2 regions of the Streptomyces sp. NPDC052043 genome follow, and region 2 is predicted to be linked to the other one. Evidence: riboswitches for the same ligand, from Rfam matches in the RefSeq annotation. Region 2 holds a riboswitch; the other holds the start of a gene.

The links. A riboswitch is a leader RNA that binds a small molecule or an ion and turns the genes downstream of it on or off. The one in region 2 is predicted to bind S-adenosylmethionine.
Region 1: another riboswitch for S-adenosylmethionine. It lies ahead of ACIHCX_RS02415 (aminotransferase class V-fold PLP-dependent enzyme); the one in region 2 lies ahead of thrC (threonine synthase).

What each region holds. Positions count from the first base shown of each region.
Region 1 covers NZ_JBIUBT010000001.1:543,049-551,247, reverse strand. Annotated here, with positions in the region: gene ACIHCX_RS02435 (NYN domain-containing protein) at 1-769, opposite strand, end outside; gene ACIHCX_RS02430 (hypothetical protein) at 835-1,074, opposite strand; gene ACIHCX_RS02425 (rhomboid family intramembrane serine protease) at 1,253-2,005, shown strand; gene ACIHCX_RS02420 (Lrp/AsnC family transcriptional regulator) at 2,002-2,283, shown strand; gene ACIHCX_RS02415 (aminotransferase class V-fold PLP-dependent enzyme) at 2,357-3,730, opposite strand; SAM riboswitch class IV at 3,894-4,010, opposite strand; gene trpD (anthranilate phosphoribosyltransferase) at 4,096-5,160, opposite strand; gene ACIHCX_RS02405 (cytochrome bc complex cytochrome b subunit) at 5,309-6,970, opposite strand; gene ACIHCX_RS02400 (Rieske 2Fe-2S domain-containing protein) at 6,967-8,034, opposite strand; gene ACIHCX_RS02395 (c-type cytochrome) at 8,031-8,199, opposite strand, start outside.
Region 2 covers NZ_JBIUBT010000015.1:126,883-135,081, forward strand. Annotated here, with positions in the region: gene otsB (trehalose-phosphatase) at 1-632, shown strand, start outside; gene ACIHCX_RS31450 (trehalose-6-phosphate synthase) at 751-2,181, opposite strand; gene ACIHCX_RS31455 (glucosyl-3-phosphoglycerate synthase) at 2,265-3,236, opposite strand; SAM riboswitch class I at 3,419-3,588, shown strand; gene thrC (threonine synthase) at 3,607-4,890, shown strand; gene ACIHCX_RS31465 (MoaD/ThiS family protein) at 4,887-5,162, shown strand; gene ACIHCX_RS31470 (cold-shock protein) at 5,593-5,796, shown strand; gene groL (chaperonin GroEL) at 6,217-7,839, shown strand; gene ACIHCX_RS31480 (DUF397 domain-containing protein) at 7,943-8,199, opposite strand, start outside; gene ACIHCX_RS31485 (Scr1 family TA system antitoxin-like transcriptional regulator) at 8,190-8,199, opposite strand, start outside.

The DNA.
Region 1 (8,199 bases), on a different contig from region 2:
CCTCCACGCTGCGTCCCTCACGGGCCGCCCTGCGGGCGGCCTCCAGCGCGGCCTCCGCCTCCCCCAGGCGCGCCTTGAGCCGCCGGGTCTCGCTCTCGGCGGCCGACACGTGGGCCTGTCCCTCGGCCCGCACGGCCTCGAGCTCGCCCCGCGCCTTGCGCAGCGCGGCCTCACCGCGCCTGACGTCGCTGTGCGCGGCCCGCAGCTTGCGGTGCAGCGACTCGGTCTCCTTCCGGACGGCGTCCAGCTCGGCCCGCAGCCGCTCGGTGTCGGCCCGGGTCTGCTCGCGGGCCACCGCCAGCTCGGCGCGCAGCCGTTCCAGTTCGGCCCGGCTCTCCTCGTCGGCGCGCTCGGCGTCGGCCCGCTGCGCCTCCTCGCCCGCGGCGGCGACCAGCTTCACCCAGCCCGGCGGGCGCAGCACGTAGGCGGCGGCCGCCACGTCGAGCGGATCCGCGGCCGGAGGCGGTGAGCCGGAGTCGAGGGCGTGCGACAGCTCCGGGTGGGCCTCCTTGAACTTCTCGCCGACGCGGTGGCGGAAGAGCGGATCGGTCTCCAGCGCGGCCGCCATCGCGTTGCCCGCGAACTTCGCCCGGCGGCTGGGCGTGAACCGGGCGTACTGCCGCAGCTGCGCGGGCAGCTCGACGAACGTCAGTGCCCCGAAGGCGTCGGAGACGATCTGGACGACCCGGCGGCGCACCCCGTCGGGCAGCGGACGATCGAGCACCTCGGCGGCGCCGTCGCCCGGCTCCCCGCCTTGTGTCTCCACCATCCGTCACCCCAATGCATCAAAGCCGTGCGGCCCCCGCAGGGGTCACCTGTGCGGGCCCGCTCCGCTCAGGAGCCGGTGCCCGGCCTGTCCACGAGTTCCACCTGGTCCACCGCGTTGCACCAGCGACAACGCACTGACTCGATCGTCTCACTGACCACCTCGCGCTCCTCGACCTGCGGCTCTCCGGCCAGGTCGAGGTGGACGTACTCGACGACCTTCGACGAGCGGGTCACGTCGAAACGGGTGAGGTTGCCACACAGGGTGCAGCGCCACCGCGTCGTGGCGGTCGGCAGGGGAACCGTCATCGTGACTGTTCGCTTCCTTCTGAGTCCGTGTCTCTGTCTGTGTCGGTGTCCGTGAAGCGCCAGCTTCCCTGGGCGTGTGGCACGTAACCCTACGGCCTGGCGGTGACTCGGCGCCGGTCCGTCCACGGCGGCGAGGCGGTCTGTGCGGTTGCGTCCCGGTACGCCATGCTCTGTGCACATGATCGGCAACAGGTACCCGGTAGCTGCCCGGGCGATCAGAGCGGTACGGGCGGTACGGGGCATGCAGGCGCCGGTGACGTGCGCCCTGATCGTCCTGTGCTGCCTCGTCTTCGTGGCCGGCCCCGCGTCGGGCCTCAATCCCTCCTACGGCACCGGGGACGCGCTGCTGCTCGCCCAGCGGGCCTACTTCCAGCGGTGGGGCGTGATCCCCGCCGATCTGTTCACCGGCTCACCCCGGGCCGCCCTCACCCCCGCGACGGCCCTGTTCGTGCACGGCAGCTGGGTGCACCTGCTCGGCAACATGCTCTTCCTCCACGTCTTCGGGGCGATGACCGAGGAGCGCATGGGCCGCGTCCGGTTCGCGCTGTTCTACGTCGGCTGCGGCTATCTGGCCCTGGTGGGCTACGCGGTCGCCAACGCGGGCTCCGGGCAGAGCCTGGTCGGGGCCTCGGGCGCGATCTCGGCGGTCCTCGGCGCGTTTCTCCACCTGTTCCCCAGCGCACGGGTGACCAGTCTCTTCCCGTTCCTGTTCTTCCTGCCCCTGCGTTTTCCCGCGTGGGTCGTGCTGCCCTTCTGGGCGGCCCTGCAGTGGCTGTCCGCCGAACACGCGGCCGACGGACCGCAGGTCGCCTACCTGGCCCACGTGGTGGGCTTCACCCTGGGCTTCGCCTGCGCGTGGGTCTGGTTCGGCCGGAAGACTAGAGTGAGGGCCGCCCCTGCTCCGGCCCCCGAGGGAGAGAACCAGCCGTGATCACCGCGATCGTCCTCATCAAGACCAGCGTGGACCGGATCCCTGAGATCGCCGAGCAGATCGCGTCACTGGACTCGGTCAGCGAGGTCTTCTCCGTCACCGGCACGTACGACCTGATCGCCATGGTCCGGGTGCGGCAGCACGAGGACCTGGCGGAGGTCATCCCGGGGCGGATCAGCAAGATCCCGGGCGTCGAGGGGACGGACACGCACGTGGCCTTCCGCACCTACTCGCAGCACGACCTGGAGGCGGCGTTCGCCATCGGCCTGGACTCCTGACCGGCCCCTGGCTCCGTGGATCCTGGTGGGTCCTGTCGTCACGTTCCCCTGACGACAGGACCCGGCGGGCGGATCACACCGCGGGGACGCAGCGGCCGTCCTCCGTGCGGTACGTCCACTTCGCGCCGTCCCTGACCAGTTCCCGCACCGCCGCCACGAAGCGGTCCACGTGCTCGTCGGGCGTGCCCGCGCCGAAGCTCACGCGGATGGCGTTGAGGGACTTCTCGCCCGGGGCCGCCTCGGGCGCACCGCACTCGCCCTGGCTCTGCGGATCGCCGCCCAGCAGGGTGCGGACCAGGGGGTGGGCGCAGAAGAGGCCGTCGCGGACGCCGATGCCGTACTCGGCGGAGAGGGCGGCGGCGAAGTGGGAGCTGTTCCAGCCCGCCACGACGAAGGAGAGCACCCCGACCCGCGGGGCGTCGTCGCCGAACAGGGAGAGCACCCTGACCTCGGGCACCTCGGCGAGCCCGGCCCGCACCCTGCGGATCAGGTACCGCTCGCGCGCGACGAGGTCGTCGAAGCCGGCCTCGGTCAGCGCCGTGCAGGCCGAGGCGAGGGCGTAGGCGCCGATGACGTTCGGGGAGCCGGCCTCGTGGCGGGCGGCCGACTCGTGCCAGCGCACGTCCACGGACCCGTCCGCGCGCCGCGCCACCGTACGGCTCGCGCCGCCGCCCGCGAGGTACGGCTCGGCCTCGCGCAGCCAGTCGGCGCGGCCGGCCAGGACGCCGGAGCCGAAGGGGGCGTACAGCTTGTGCCCGGAGAAGGCGACCCAGTCGACGTCGAGGTCGCGGACGGACACCGGGTGGTGCGGGGCGAGCTGGGCGGCGTCCAGGACGATCCGGGCGCCGTGCGCGTGGGCGGCGGCGGCCAACTCGCGTACGGGCCACAGCTCGCCGGTGACGTTGGAGGCGCCGGTGACGCACACCAGGGCCGGGCCGTGGGGGGCGCGGTCGGCCAGGGCCCGCTCCAGGGTCGCCACGGCCCGCTCGGGGGTGCGCGGGGCGTCGAGGTAGGTCACCCGCGCGTCCCGCCACGGAAGCAGCGAGGCGTGGTGCTCGGTCTCGAAGACGAAGACCTGGCAGTCCGCGGGCAGCGCGCGGGCGAGCAGGTTGAGGGAGTCGGTGGTGGACCGGGTGAAGACGACCTGGTCCTCCGCACGGCAGTCGAGGAACGCCGCGACGGTCTTCCGGGCGTTCTCGAACAGGTCGGTGGAGAGCTGGGAGAGGTAGCCGGCGCCGCGGTGGACGCTGCCGTAGTACGGCGCGTACGCCGCCACGTCGTCCCAGACCCGCTGGAGGGCCGGCGCGCTGGCCGCGTAGTCGAGCGCCGCGTAGGTGACCTCCCCACCGGTGACGAGCGGCACGGTGACGTCCCGGCCCAGCACGGGCAGCGGCTCCGGGATGTCCTGGCGAACGGACTGGTCGGCGGCAACGGTGGACACGGACATGGGTGAACTCCCGTGGAAGCAGGCGGCATCGCCACGCGAGCGGGTACGGCTCGAGCGTGGAGAAGGGTGAAAGGGGGATGCGGAGGCGGGGCTCTACGCCCTAACGCATTCGCTTGCTCACGGGAGGCTCCCTCGTACGACCAGGACCCCTGGTGACGCGAGGGGTCCGCGCTTGCCGTAGGCCTCGCTGCCTACGGCCTGGTCTTCACCCGGGGCACCCCGCCACGGACGGAGGGTTGCCGGACAGCCGGCCGGGGCCACATGGCTGTCACTCATGACCTGGTTCAGCATCCTGCCACACGCTCTTCCACGCGCAAGGCGCGGTCCGGATCGTGGACCGCGCCCTGCGGCGGGAGGTTCGGGGCTCAGGCGTTGCTGGCGGCCACCCAGCGCTCCAGCGTGCGCTTGGCGGACCCGGAGTCGATCGACTCCGCCGCGCGGTCCATACCGGCCCGGATCTGCTCGGCGAGGGAGCCAGGGCCCGGCCGCAGGGCCACCAGCGCCGCCGCGGAGTTCAGCAGGACGGCGTCCCGTACGGGTCCCTGCTCGCCGTCCAGCAGGCGCCGGGCCACCTCGGCGTTGTACGAGGCGTCCCCGCCGCGCAGCGCCTCCACGGGCACCAGCGCGATGCCGACGTCCCGCGGGTCGAAGCGCTCCTGGGTCACCTTGCCGTCCCGGACGATCCAGACCTGGGAGGTGGCGGTCGTGGTGAGCTCGTCGAGGCCGTCGTCGCCCCGGAAGACCAGGGAGGAGTGGCCGCGCTCGGCGAAGACACCGGCGACGACCGGTGCCATGCGCGGGTCCGCGACGCCCACGGCCTGGGCCCGCACCCTGGCCGGGTTGGTCAGCGGGCCGAGCACGTTGAAGACCGTGCGGATGGCGAGCTGGCCGCGGGCGGCGCCCGCGTGGCGCAGCGCCGGGTGGAACTTGATCGCGAAGCAGAAGGTGATTCCGGCCTCCTGCGCGACCTCGGCCACCCTCCGCGGCGTCAGCTCCAGATTGACGCCGAGCTTCTCCAGCACGTCGGAGGCCCCGGAGGCGGAGGACGCGGCCCGGTTGCCGTGCTTGACGACACTGGCGCCCGTACCGGCCACGACGATCGAGGACATGGTGGAGATGTTCACGGTCTTGGCGCCGTCTCCGCCGGTACCGACGATGTCGACGGTCGCGCCGGGCACCTCGATCACGTTGGCGTGCTCGTACATGGTGCGGACCAGGCCTGTGATCTCCTCGACCGTCTCGCCCTTGGCCCGCAGGGCCACCACGAACCCGGCGATCTGCGCGTCGGTCGCCTCACCGCGCATGATCAGGTCCATCGCCCACGCGGTCTCGTCGGCGGTGAGGTTCCGGCCGTCCAGCAGGCCGTTCAGCAGGGCGGGCCAGGAACGGCCCGCCGCGGTGTTGCCTCCTGCGGGGGTCACAGCGTTCATCTGCCGCTCCTGGGTCGGTGTCCCGTACTGCGGGGACGCGAGTCTCGAACAGGTCCACCCTATCCAGCCCCGGACACAGCGAAGGGCCCCGTCCGGAGATCGGACGGGGCCCTTCGACCGTGGCGTGGCGACGCTCAGCGGTCAGTGATCAGTGGTGGCCGTGGCCGCTCGTGATCTCCTTGTACTCCTCGACGGTCGGCTTCTGGATCTGGTTGTCCTCGCCGTAGTACGCGTTGCTGAGCTTGGCGCGCAGCTTCTGCGTGCCCTTGATCTTGCGCTCGACGCCGTTCTTGTCGACCGTCGGGCCGACCTGGGCCGGCTCGTACTGGTCGTGCGCCGTGAGCGTGAAGAGCTGCTCCTGGCTGAGCGGCTCGTGGACCTCGATGAACTCACCGTGCGGCAGGCGCTTGATGATGCCGGTCTCGCGACCGTGCAGCACCTTCTCCTTGTCGCGGCGCTGGAGGCCGAGGCAGATCCGCTTGGTGACGACGAACGCGATGACCGGTCCGACGAAGAAGCCGATCCGGACGAACCAGGTGACCGCGTTGATCGACAGGTGGAAGTGCGTGGCCCACAGGTCGTTGCCGCCGCCGACCAGCGTGATCATGTACATCGTGATCCAGGCGACACCGAACGCCGTACGCGTCGGGGCGTTGCGCGGGCGGTCCAGGATGTGGTGCTCGCGCTTGTCGCCGGTGATCCAGGACTCGACGAACGGGTAGACCGCCAGCGCCGCCAGGACCAGGCCGAAGAGGACCAGCGGGATGAACACGCCCAGGACCAGCGTGTGGCCCCAGAAGTTGACTTCCCAGCCCGGCATGAAGCGGACCAGACCCTCGGCGAAGCCCATGTACCAGTCGGGCTGGGCGCCGGTGGACACCTGGTCCGGACGGTACGGGCCGATCACCCAGATCGCGTTGATCTCCACGACCGCCGCGATGATCGCGAGGACACCGAAGACCAGGAAGAAGAAGCCGCCGGCCTTGGCCATGTACACCGGCAGCAGCGGCATGCCGACGACGTTCTTGTTGCTCTTGCCGGGGCCCGCGAACTGCGTGTGCTTGTGGTAGAAGACCAGGATCAGGTGGGCGACCACCAGACCCAGCATGATGCCCGGCAGCAGCAGGATGTGGATCGAGTAGAACCGCGCCACGAAGTCGTGGCCGGGGAACTCGCCGCCGAAGAGGAAGTACGAGATGTACGTGCCGACGATCGGCATGGACAGGATCGCACCCTCGGTGAAGCGGACACCGGTGCCGGAGAGCAGGTCGTCCGGGAGCGAGTAACCGGTGAAGCCGGTGAACATGCCCAGGGCGAACAGCAGGAAGCCGAACAGCCAGTTGATCTCACGCGGCTTGCGGAACGCGCCGGTGAAGAACACGCGCATCATGTGCACGAACATGCCGGCCAGGAAGATCAACGCGGCCCAGTGGTGGATCTGCCGGATGAGCAGACCACCGCGCACCTCGAGGGAGATGTGCATGGTCGAGTTGAAGGCCTCGCTCACCAGCTGACCCTGCAGCGGCACGTACGAGCCGTTGTACACCACCTCGTTCATCGACGGGTGGAAGAACAGCGTCAGGTACACACCCGTGAGGATGATGATGATGAAGCTGTACAGGCACACTTCGCCCAACATGAACGACCAGTGGTCGGGGAAGATCTTGCGCATGTTGGCCTTGGCCAGGGAGTAGATCCCGAGCCGGCCGTCGGCCCAGTCGGCGATCCTCTCGCCGGCCGGTGCCTGCCCACGAGAGCGGCCCGCCCCGTCGGCGCCAGACGGATTCGTGTTGGCTGCTGAAGTACTCATCCGCGCTCCCAGAATGCAGGACCGACGGGCTCCTCGAAGTCGCCGAGCGCCTGGAGGTAACCCTCGCTGTCCACGCCGATGCGCAGCTGCGGCAGAGCGTGGCCGGCGGGGCCGAAGATCACTCGGGCGCCGTCGGAGAGGTCGAAGGTGGACTGGTGGCACGGGCACAGGGCGTGGTGCGTCTGCTGCTCGTACAGGGAGATCGGGCAACCCACGTGGGTGCAGATCTTCGAGAAGGCGACGATGCCCTCGTGGCCCCAGTCGAGTTCGCGCTTGTCCTTGATGTCGGCCGGCTCGAGCCGGATGATCATCAGGGCCGCCTTGCCGATCTCGTTGGCGAAGTCCTCGTCCGTCTCCTTCAGACCGTCGGGCATCGCGAAGGTGAGCGAGCCGACCGAGACGTCCTCAGGGCGCAGCGGCAGGTTGGTGTTCATGTTGACGAGGCGCTTGCCCTTGGCCCACAGCGTGTGGCGCAGGCTGGTCCCGGGCAGCGGGCCCAGGTCGCGCAGCAGCATGACGCCGGACAGCGGCACCAGCGTGAGCGCGCCGAGCATCGTGTTGCGGATCAGCTTGCGCCGGCCGATCACCGACTCCTTGGCGCCCTGCTTGAAGTCCGCGTGGACCTTCGCACGGACCTCGGGGGACGCCGCGATCGGGTGACGCTCGTCGGCGACCTCGACGTCGGACATCAGGGTGCGGGCCCAGTGGACCGCGCCCGCGCCGATCGCGAACAGCGCCACGCCCAGCGTCAGGCCGAGCGCGAAGTTCAGCGCGCTGATGTGCCCGATCGGGAAGACGAAGATCGACTTGTCGTGCGGGATCGTCACGTAGGAGGCGATGAAGCCGATGGTGGCCAGCATCGACACCGTGAACATCAGGGCGACGGTGCGCTCGGACCGCTTGGCCGCCCGCTCGTCGATGTCCTGGATCCGGTGCTCGTGGGGCGGCAGTCCCGGGTCGGCGAACGGGGCCCGCTCGTCCGCCACGGAGACCGCGCCACGCGCGTGCTCGTGGGCTTCCTGCTCTGCGGGCAGGTTCTCTTCAGGAATGTCTTGGCTACTCATGACTTCTTGGCCTTTGCGGTCCGAGCGGCGACCCAGACGGCGACCGCGACAAGGGCACCCAGTCCGAAGATCCAGGCGAACAGACCCTCGGTGACCGGTCCGAGGCCACCCAGGTCCATACCGCCCGGGGTCGTGGTCTCGTCACCGTTGACCGCGTCGAGGTAC
Region 2 (8,199 bases):
TGGTCACCGGCCGCCCGCCCGGCGTCGCGGTGCGCCACGGCGGTTTCGCGGGCGTGCCCGGCCTGGAACACCTGGTCGTCCTCGGCCACTACGGCGCCGAGCGCTGGGACGCCGCCACGGGCACTCTCACCGCCCCGCCCCCGCCCCCCGGCGTCGCCGCGGCCCGCGCCGAACTGCCCGGCCTGCTCGACCGGATCGGCGCCTGGCACGGCACCTGGATCGAGGAGAAGGGCCGCTCGGTCGCCGTCCACACCCGCCGCGCCGACGACCCGCAGGCCGCGTTCGAGGCGCTGCGCGAGCCCCTCGCCGACCTGGCCGCCCGCCACGGGCTGATCGTCGAGCCCGGCCGCATGGTCCTCGAACTGCGCCCCGCGGGCATGGACAAGGGCGTCGCCCTCCTGGACTGCGCCCGCGACCTGGGCGCCACGTCGGTCCTGTACGCCGGCGACGACCTGGGCGACCTCCCCGCCTTCGCCGCGGTCGACGAACTCCGCGCGGACGGAGTCCCGGGCGTCCTGGTCTGCAGCGGCAGCACGGAGGTCATGGCGGTGTCGGAGCGGGCCGACCTGGTGGTGGACGGCCCGGCCGGGGTGGTGGCCCTGCTGAGGAACCTGGCGGACCACCTCGCCTAGCTCGTCGGCTCGTCGGCTCGCCCGCTCGTCCGTCCGCCCGTCCGCGAGTCCGCTCGTCCGCCCGCCTGCCCGTCCGCGAGTCCGCTCGTCCGCCTGTCCGCCCGTCCGCTCGGTCGGCTCAGCCGCCCAGCGCCTTCAGCTGGTCCAGGAACCACTGAGCGGGCGGCAGCGCGGTCGAGGCGGCGGCCAGCCGCCTCGTCCGCTCCGCCCGCTCGGGGCCCGGCATGCTCAGCGCCCGGTGCAGCGCCCCGGCCGTGCCCACCACGTCGTACGGATGGACGACGACCGCGTCCTCGCCCAGCTCCGCGTACGCCCCCGCCTCCCGCGACAGCACCAGGGCGCACCCCGCGTCGGAGACGACCGGCACCTCCTTGGCGACCAGGTTCATCCCGTCCCGGATGGGGTTGACCAGCGCCACGTCGGCGATCCGGTACGCCGCGAGCGACCGCGCGAAGTCGTCCTCCACGTGCAGCAGGACCGGGGTCCAGCCGGGCGTCCCGTACCGCGCGTTGATCTCCTCGGCCACCCGCCGCACCTGCTCCGTGTACTCCCGGTACACCGCGAGGTCCTGCCGCGAGGGGTAGGCGAACGCCACGTGCACCACCCGCTCGCGCCACTGTGGGCGCTCCTCCAGCAGCTGCCGGTACGCGTACAGCCCCCGCACGATGTTCTTGGACAGCTCGGTCCGGTCCACCCGCACGATCGTCCGGCGCGGGCTCCCGTCCGGACCGGCGCCGATCTCCTCGCGCAGCGCCGCCATCCGCCCCTCGACGTCGGCCCGGCGCGACCGCTCCCGCAGGAACTCCCCGTCCGCGCCCAGCCCGTGCACCCCGATCCGAGTGCCCCCGAGCCCGCCGACGAGCGCGTCGCAGCACCCGGTGAACGCGTCCGCCCACCGCTGGGTCAGGAAGCCCAGCCGGTCCGCGCCCAGCATCCCGCGCAGCACCTGCTCGGCGATGTCGTCGGGGAGGATCCGGAAGTAGTCCGTGGGCGCCCACGGCGTGTGCGAGAAGTGCCCGATGCGCACATCCGGCCGGAAGTCGCGCAGCATCCCCGGCACGAGCGCCAGGTGGTAGTCCTGGACCACCACGGCCGCCCCTTCGGCGGCCTCCTGAGCCAGCGCCTCGGCGAAGGCCAGGTTGTAGGCCTCGTAGGACGTCCACCGGCGCCGGAACTCCGCGTCGAAGACCGGCTCCAACGGTGTCTGGTAGAGCATGTGGTGGACGAACCACAGCACCGAGTTGGCGATGCCGTTGTAGGCGTCGGAGAAGACCTTCGCGTCGATGTCGAGCATCCGCACCTGCTGCCCGCCGGTCGCCTCCGACGGCAGCCGGCGCCCGCCCTCGAAGCGGCCCGCCGCCTCCCGGTCGGCGTCGCTCAGCGCCGCGCACACCCACACCGCGCCCGCCTCCGGGCCGATCGCGGAGAGCCCGGACACCAGCCCCCCGCCTCCGCGCCGGGAGTGGAGCGAGCCGTCCTCGCGCACCCTGTACGAAACCGGGCCGCGGTTGGACGCGACCAGTACCTCGGCACCGTGCGTAGAAGCCATACGCCTCAACCTAGCCCGGCCCCGAAACACTCAAACGTACGGTTCCGCTCCGTAGCCGCCGGAATGCGGGCGAGGCCGGTGTTTCACGCCACCCGCCGGGCCGCGTACTCCGCGATCTCGGCCATCGGCGGACGCTCCTCGGTGTCCACGCGGTACGTCCGCGGCTCGAAGCCGTTCTCGCCGCGCTCGAACTGGGTGAGCCGGGGGCGCACGAGGTGGCCCCGGGCCAGGCGCAGCTGGGCGGTGCGGTAGATCGCGGCGGCCATCCGGCCGAGCGCCTGCCCGTCCTGGTGCCGGTGCCTGCGCACCCCGACGTCGACCTGGGCGAGCGCGTCCAGACCCACCAGGTGCAGCGCGTCGACCAGCATGCCCAGTTCGACGCCGTAGCCGACCGGGAAGGGCAGCTGTTCGAGCAGGGAGCGGCGGGCCGCGTACTCGCCGCCGAGCGGCTGCACGAAGCCGGCCAGCTGCGGCCAGTGCATGTTGAGCAGCGGGCGCGCCATCAGCTCGGTGACCCGCCCGCCCTGTCCGGCCGCGGCCGAGGTGGGGGCGTTGCCGCCGGGCACGGTGAAGGGGCGGTCGTACATCGCCTTGACGAGGTCGACGTCGTGTTCGGTGAGCAGCGGGCCGACGATGCCGGTGACGAAGTCGGAGGAGAACTCGCGCAGATCGGCGTCGACGAAGCAGATGACGTCCCCGCGGGTGACGAGCAGGGAGCGCCACAGGACCTCGCCCTTGCCCGGCACGGCCGGCAGGCGGGGCAGGATCTCGTCGCGGTGCACCACCCGGGCGCCCGCGGCGGCGGCCGCCTGGGCGGTGCGGTCGGTGGAGCCCGAGTCGACGACGACGATCTCGTCGACGAGCGGTACCCGCTCCACGAGGTCGCGGCGGATCACCGAGACGATGTCGCCGACCGTCGCCTCCTCGTTCAGCGCGGGCAGCACCACGGAGACCGACTGACCGGTGCGCTGCTTGGCCGCCAGGATCTGGTGGAGCGGCCGGTCGGCCACGGACCAGGAGCGGCTGGCCAGCCAGCGCTCGACTTCTTCCAGCACGGTCGGCGGCTCCTCACTGTCGTCTCACGGTGTCGTCCCACGGTGTCGTCCCGCGGGGTCGTCCCACGGTGTCGTCTCGCGCTTCGGACGAACCTCTCCACCGTTGTGGCCTTCCGTTACAGTCTGAACAACGCGGCCGACCATCCCATGCCGGGGGTCGCCTCCGCGTCACAACCGCATACCGCTCATCCAGAGGGGCAGAGGGACACGGCCCGATGAAGCCCCGGCAACCCTCCAGCCGGTTCTCGTGACGATCGCTGTGCGCGCACAGCAGATCGTCTTCGCGAGGCTCCCGGCTAGGGAAGGTGCCAAATCCGTCTCACGGCGAGATGCGTCGTGAGGAAGATGAGGAGAAAGGGCCTCGCCTCACATGGCTGTGCAGACCGTCGCAAGCAGCACCGACTCCACCGTAGATCTCGGCCCCGCCGCGGCGTTGAGCTGCCGCGAGTGCGGCCACCGCGTCCCGCTGGGCCCGGTCTTCGCCTGCGAGGAGTGTTTCGGCCCGCTGGAGATCGCCTACGACTTCTCGGCCCACGACGCCGAGGAGCTGCGCAAGAGGATCGAAGCGGGCCCCGCGAACATCTGGCGCTACGCGCCGCTCCTGCCCGTCCCCGCGGACGTCGCCGGCAAGCCGAACCTGAACCCGGGCTGGACCAAGCTCGTCCGGGCCGACCGCCTCGCCCGCGAACTGGGGGTGACCGGCGGGCTGTACGTGAAGGACGACTCCGGCAACCCGACGCACTCCTTCAAGGACCGCGTGGTCGCCCAGGCCCTGGAAGCGGCCCGCGCCTTCGGCTACACCACGCTCTCCTGCTCCTCGACCGGCAACCTGGCCGGCGCCGTCGGCGCCGCGGCCGCCCGCGCCGGACTGCGCTCCTGCGTGTTCATCCCGCACGACCTGGAGCAGGGCAAGGTCGTGATGGCCGCGGTCTACGGCGGCGAACTCGTCGGCATCGAGGGCAACTACGACGACGTCAACCGTTTCTGCTCCGAACTGATCGGCGATCCGGCCGGCGAGGGCTGGGGCTTCGTCAACGTCAACCTGCGGCCGTACTACGCCGAGGGCTCCAAGACGCTGGCGTACGAGATCTGCGAGCAGCTCGGCTGGCGGCTGCCGGACCAGATCGTCGTGCCGATCGCGTCCGGCTCCCAGCTCACCAAGATCGACAAGGGTCTGCGGGAGCTGATCGAGCTCGGGCTGGTCGAGGACAGGCCGTACAAGATCTTCGGCGCCCAGGCCGAGGGCTGCTCGCCGGTGTCCACCGCCTTCAAGGCAGGACACGACGTCGTGCGCCCGCAGAAGCCGGACACGATCGCCAAGTCCCTGGCCATCGGCAACCCGGCCGACGGCCCGTACGTCCTGGACATCGCGCGCCGCACCGGCGGCGCGGTGGAGGACGTGACCGACGAGCAGATCGTCGACGCGATCAGGCTGCTGGCGCGGACCGAGGGCATCTTCGCCGAGACCGCGGGCGGGGTGACGGTCGGCGTGACGAAGAAGCTGGTCGAGAACGGCGTCCTCGACCCGACGAAGACCACCGTCGTCCTCAACACCGGCGACGGACTCAAGACACTGGACGCGGTGGCCGGTACCGGCCTGACCGCGACGATCCGTCCGACCCTGGACTCCTTCCGAGAGGCTGGCCTGGCATGAGCGTGACCGTTCGCATCCCCACCATCCTGCGCACCTACACCGGCGGCCGGGCCGAGGTGGACGCCGAGGGCGCGACCCTGGCCGACGTCATCTCGGACCTGGAGAAGAACCACACGGGCATCGCCGCACGGGTCCTGGACGACCAGGGCAAGCTGCGCCGCTTCGTCAACGTCTACGTCAACGACGACGACGTCCGGTTCGAGCAGGGGCTCGAGACGGCCACCCCGGACGGCGCGGGCGTCTCGATCATCCCGGCGGTCGCCGGCGGCTGATCATCACCTTCGGTCATTGCGGTCACGCAGAGTTCACCGAGTTGCCCCTTCCGTGAGAGAAGCGGAGGGGGCAATTCTGTGTGATTGAGCGCGGTAGAGTTGGGGAACGCGCCCTCGAACTCGGAATCCGGGGCCATGGATTCCTGCCGCGGACCCGGTAAGAAGTAGCCAAACTCTGCGAGCTTTTTGCGGCATTTGCCTTGTTTATGAGGCCCGACTTGCCCTGAGTTCACGTGAATTCTTCCCATATTCCGGACCCTGTGCGTCCAGATTTCTCGTCCGATTGACCTGTTGCAGACGGCAGTTGGACAGATACATTCAGCCGCGGTCGACGCGTTCCGGCGCACGCCCCCGATCCACGGGGGGTGAGGTCTGACCCGGGTCCGCGAAGTGTGGATCTGTGCAAGGGCCAGTAATAGGGGAGTTGGGCATGGCTCAGGGCACCGTCAAGTGGTTCAACGCGGAGAAGGGGTACGGCTTCATCGCGGTCGACGGTGGTGCGGACGTTTTCGTCCACTACAGCGCGATCCAGATGGACGGCTACCGCACGCTGGAAGAGGGCCAGCGGGTCGAGTTCGAGATCTCGCAGGGTCAGAAGGGTCCGCAGGCCGACATGGTCCGCCTCTCGGCCTGAATCGCGCGACCACCGCAACGACGTTCTTCTTCGGAAGGGCCCGCACCTCCGCTGCCGGGGTGCGGGCCCTTCGCCGTGCCCGCGCGCCGGACGTCCGCATGGCCACGCGCCCGCACGGCCACGCGTGCGTACGGCCCGCCACGCCCGAGTCCGCGCACCGCGCGCCCCTGCGGCGGCCCGCCATGTCCGTGTTCGCGCCCGGCTGAGTCTCCCCGCCCGACCCCGAAGGCGCTTGCACTCGAAGGGGTCGAGTGCTAATCATTGGCGTTAGCACTCTGAAGGTGAGAGTGACAACGAAGGACCGGGTCGGTGAGGCCCGCAGGCCGGGTGGGGCAAGGAACCACTGGTCGGCGAGCCGTCCGTCGCGGGCGCGGGCGCGGTCCGAAGGAATCACCCCCAGTCCTGGAGGGACCACTTCACATGGCCAAGATCATCGCGTTCGACGAGGAGGCGCGGCGAGGCCTCGAGCGCGGCATGAACCAGCTCGCGGACGCCGTCAAGGTGACCCTCGGCCCCAAGGGCCGCAACGTCGTCCTCGAGAAGAAGTGGGGCGCCCCCACGATCACCAACGACGGTGTCTCCATCGCCAAGGAGATCGAGCTCGAGGACCCGTACGAGAAGATCGGCGCCGAGCTGGTCAAGGAAGTCGCCAAGAAGACGGACGACGTCGCCGGTGACGGTACGACCACCGCGACCGTGCTCGCCCAGGCCCTGGTCAAGGAAGGCCTGCGCAACGTCGCCGCCGGTGCCAACCCGATGGCCCTGAAGCGCGGTATCGAGAAGGCCGTCGAGGCCGTCTCCGCCGCCCTGCTCGACCAGGCCAAGGAGGTCGAGACCAAGGAGCAGATCGCCTCCACCGCCTCCATCTCCGCCGCCGACACCCAGATCGGCGAGCTGATCGCCGAGGCCATGGACAAGGTCGGCAAGGAAGGCGTCATCACCGTCGAGGAGTCGCAGACCTTCGGTCTCGAGCTCGAGCTCACCGAGGGCATGCGCTTCGACAAGGGCTACATCTCCGCCTACTTCGCGACCGACATGGAGCGCATGGAGGCGTCGCTCGAGGACCCGTACATCCTCATCGCCAACTCCAAGATCTCCTCGGTCAAGGACCTGCTCCCGCTCCTGGAGAAGGTCATGCAGTCGGGCAAGCCGCTGCTGATCATCGCCGAGGACGTCGAGGGCGAGGCCCTGTCGACCCTGGTCGTCAACAAGATCCGCGGCACCTTCAAGTCCGTCGCCGTCAAGGCCCCGGGCTTCGGCGACCGCCGCAAGGCCATGCTCGGCGACATCGCCATCCTCACGGGCGGCGAGGTCATCTCCGAGGAGGTCGGCCTCAAGCTGGAGAACGCGTCCCTGGACCTCCTGGGCCGCGCTCGCAAGGTCGTCATCACCAAGGACGAGACCACCATCGTCGACGGTGCCGGCTCCGCCGACCAGGTCGCGGGCCGCGTGAACCAGATCCGCGCCGAGATCGAGAACAGCGACTCCGACTACGACCGCGAGAAGCTCCAGGAGCGCCTGGCCAAGCTCGCCGGCGGCGTCGCGGTCATCAAGGCCGGTGCTGCCACCGAGGTGGAGCTCAAGGAGCGCAAGCACCGCATCGAGGACGCCGTGCGCAACGCCAAGGCAGCCGTCGAGGAGGGCATCGTCGCCGGTGGTGGCGTGGCCCTGCTCCAGACCACCAGCGTCTTCGAGAAGCTGGAGCTCGAGGGTGACGAGGCGACCGGCGCGCAGGCCGTGAAGCTCGCCCTGGAGGCCCCGCTCAAGCAGATCGCCGTCAACGCCGGCCTCGAGGGCGGCGTCGTGGTGGAGAAGGTCCGCAACCTCACCCCGGGCCACGGCCTGAACGCCGCGACCGGTGAGTACGTCGACCTGGTCGCCGAGGGCATCATCGACCCGGCGAAGGTGACCCGTTCCGCGCTGCAGAACGCCGCCTCCATCGCCGCGCTGTTCCTCACCACCGAGGCCGTCATCGCCGACAAGCCGGAGAAGGCCGCCGCGCCGGCCGGCGGCGGCATGCCGGGCGGTGACATGGACTTCTGATCCTCCCCGAGGATCGGACCCGTCCGACACACACCGAGGGCGGCACTCCCTGTTCGACAGGGGGTGCCGCCCTCGGGCGTGCTCGCCTCGGGCCGGGTGTGGGTCAGCCGCGCTTCACGTTCTCCACGAACGCGGACCACGCCTCGGCCCGGAACACGAGCTTCGGGCCGAGCGCGTTCTTGGAGTCCCGGACGGGGACGACGGCGGGGTGGCCGTCGGCGACCTCCAGACAGTCGCCGCCCTGGCCGCCGCTGTACGTCGACTTGCGCCAGCGGGCGACTTCCAGGCAGTCGCCGCCGCTGCCGCCGCTGTAGCTGGACTTGAACCAGGTGGCCGTACTCAGGTCGTACTCACGGGTGG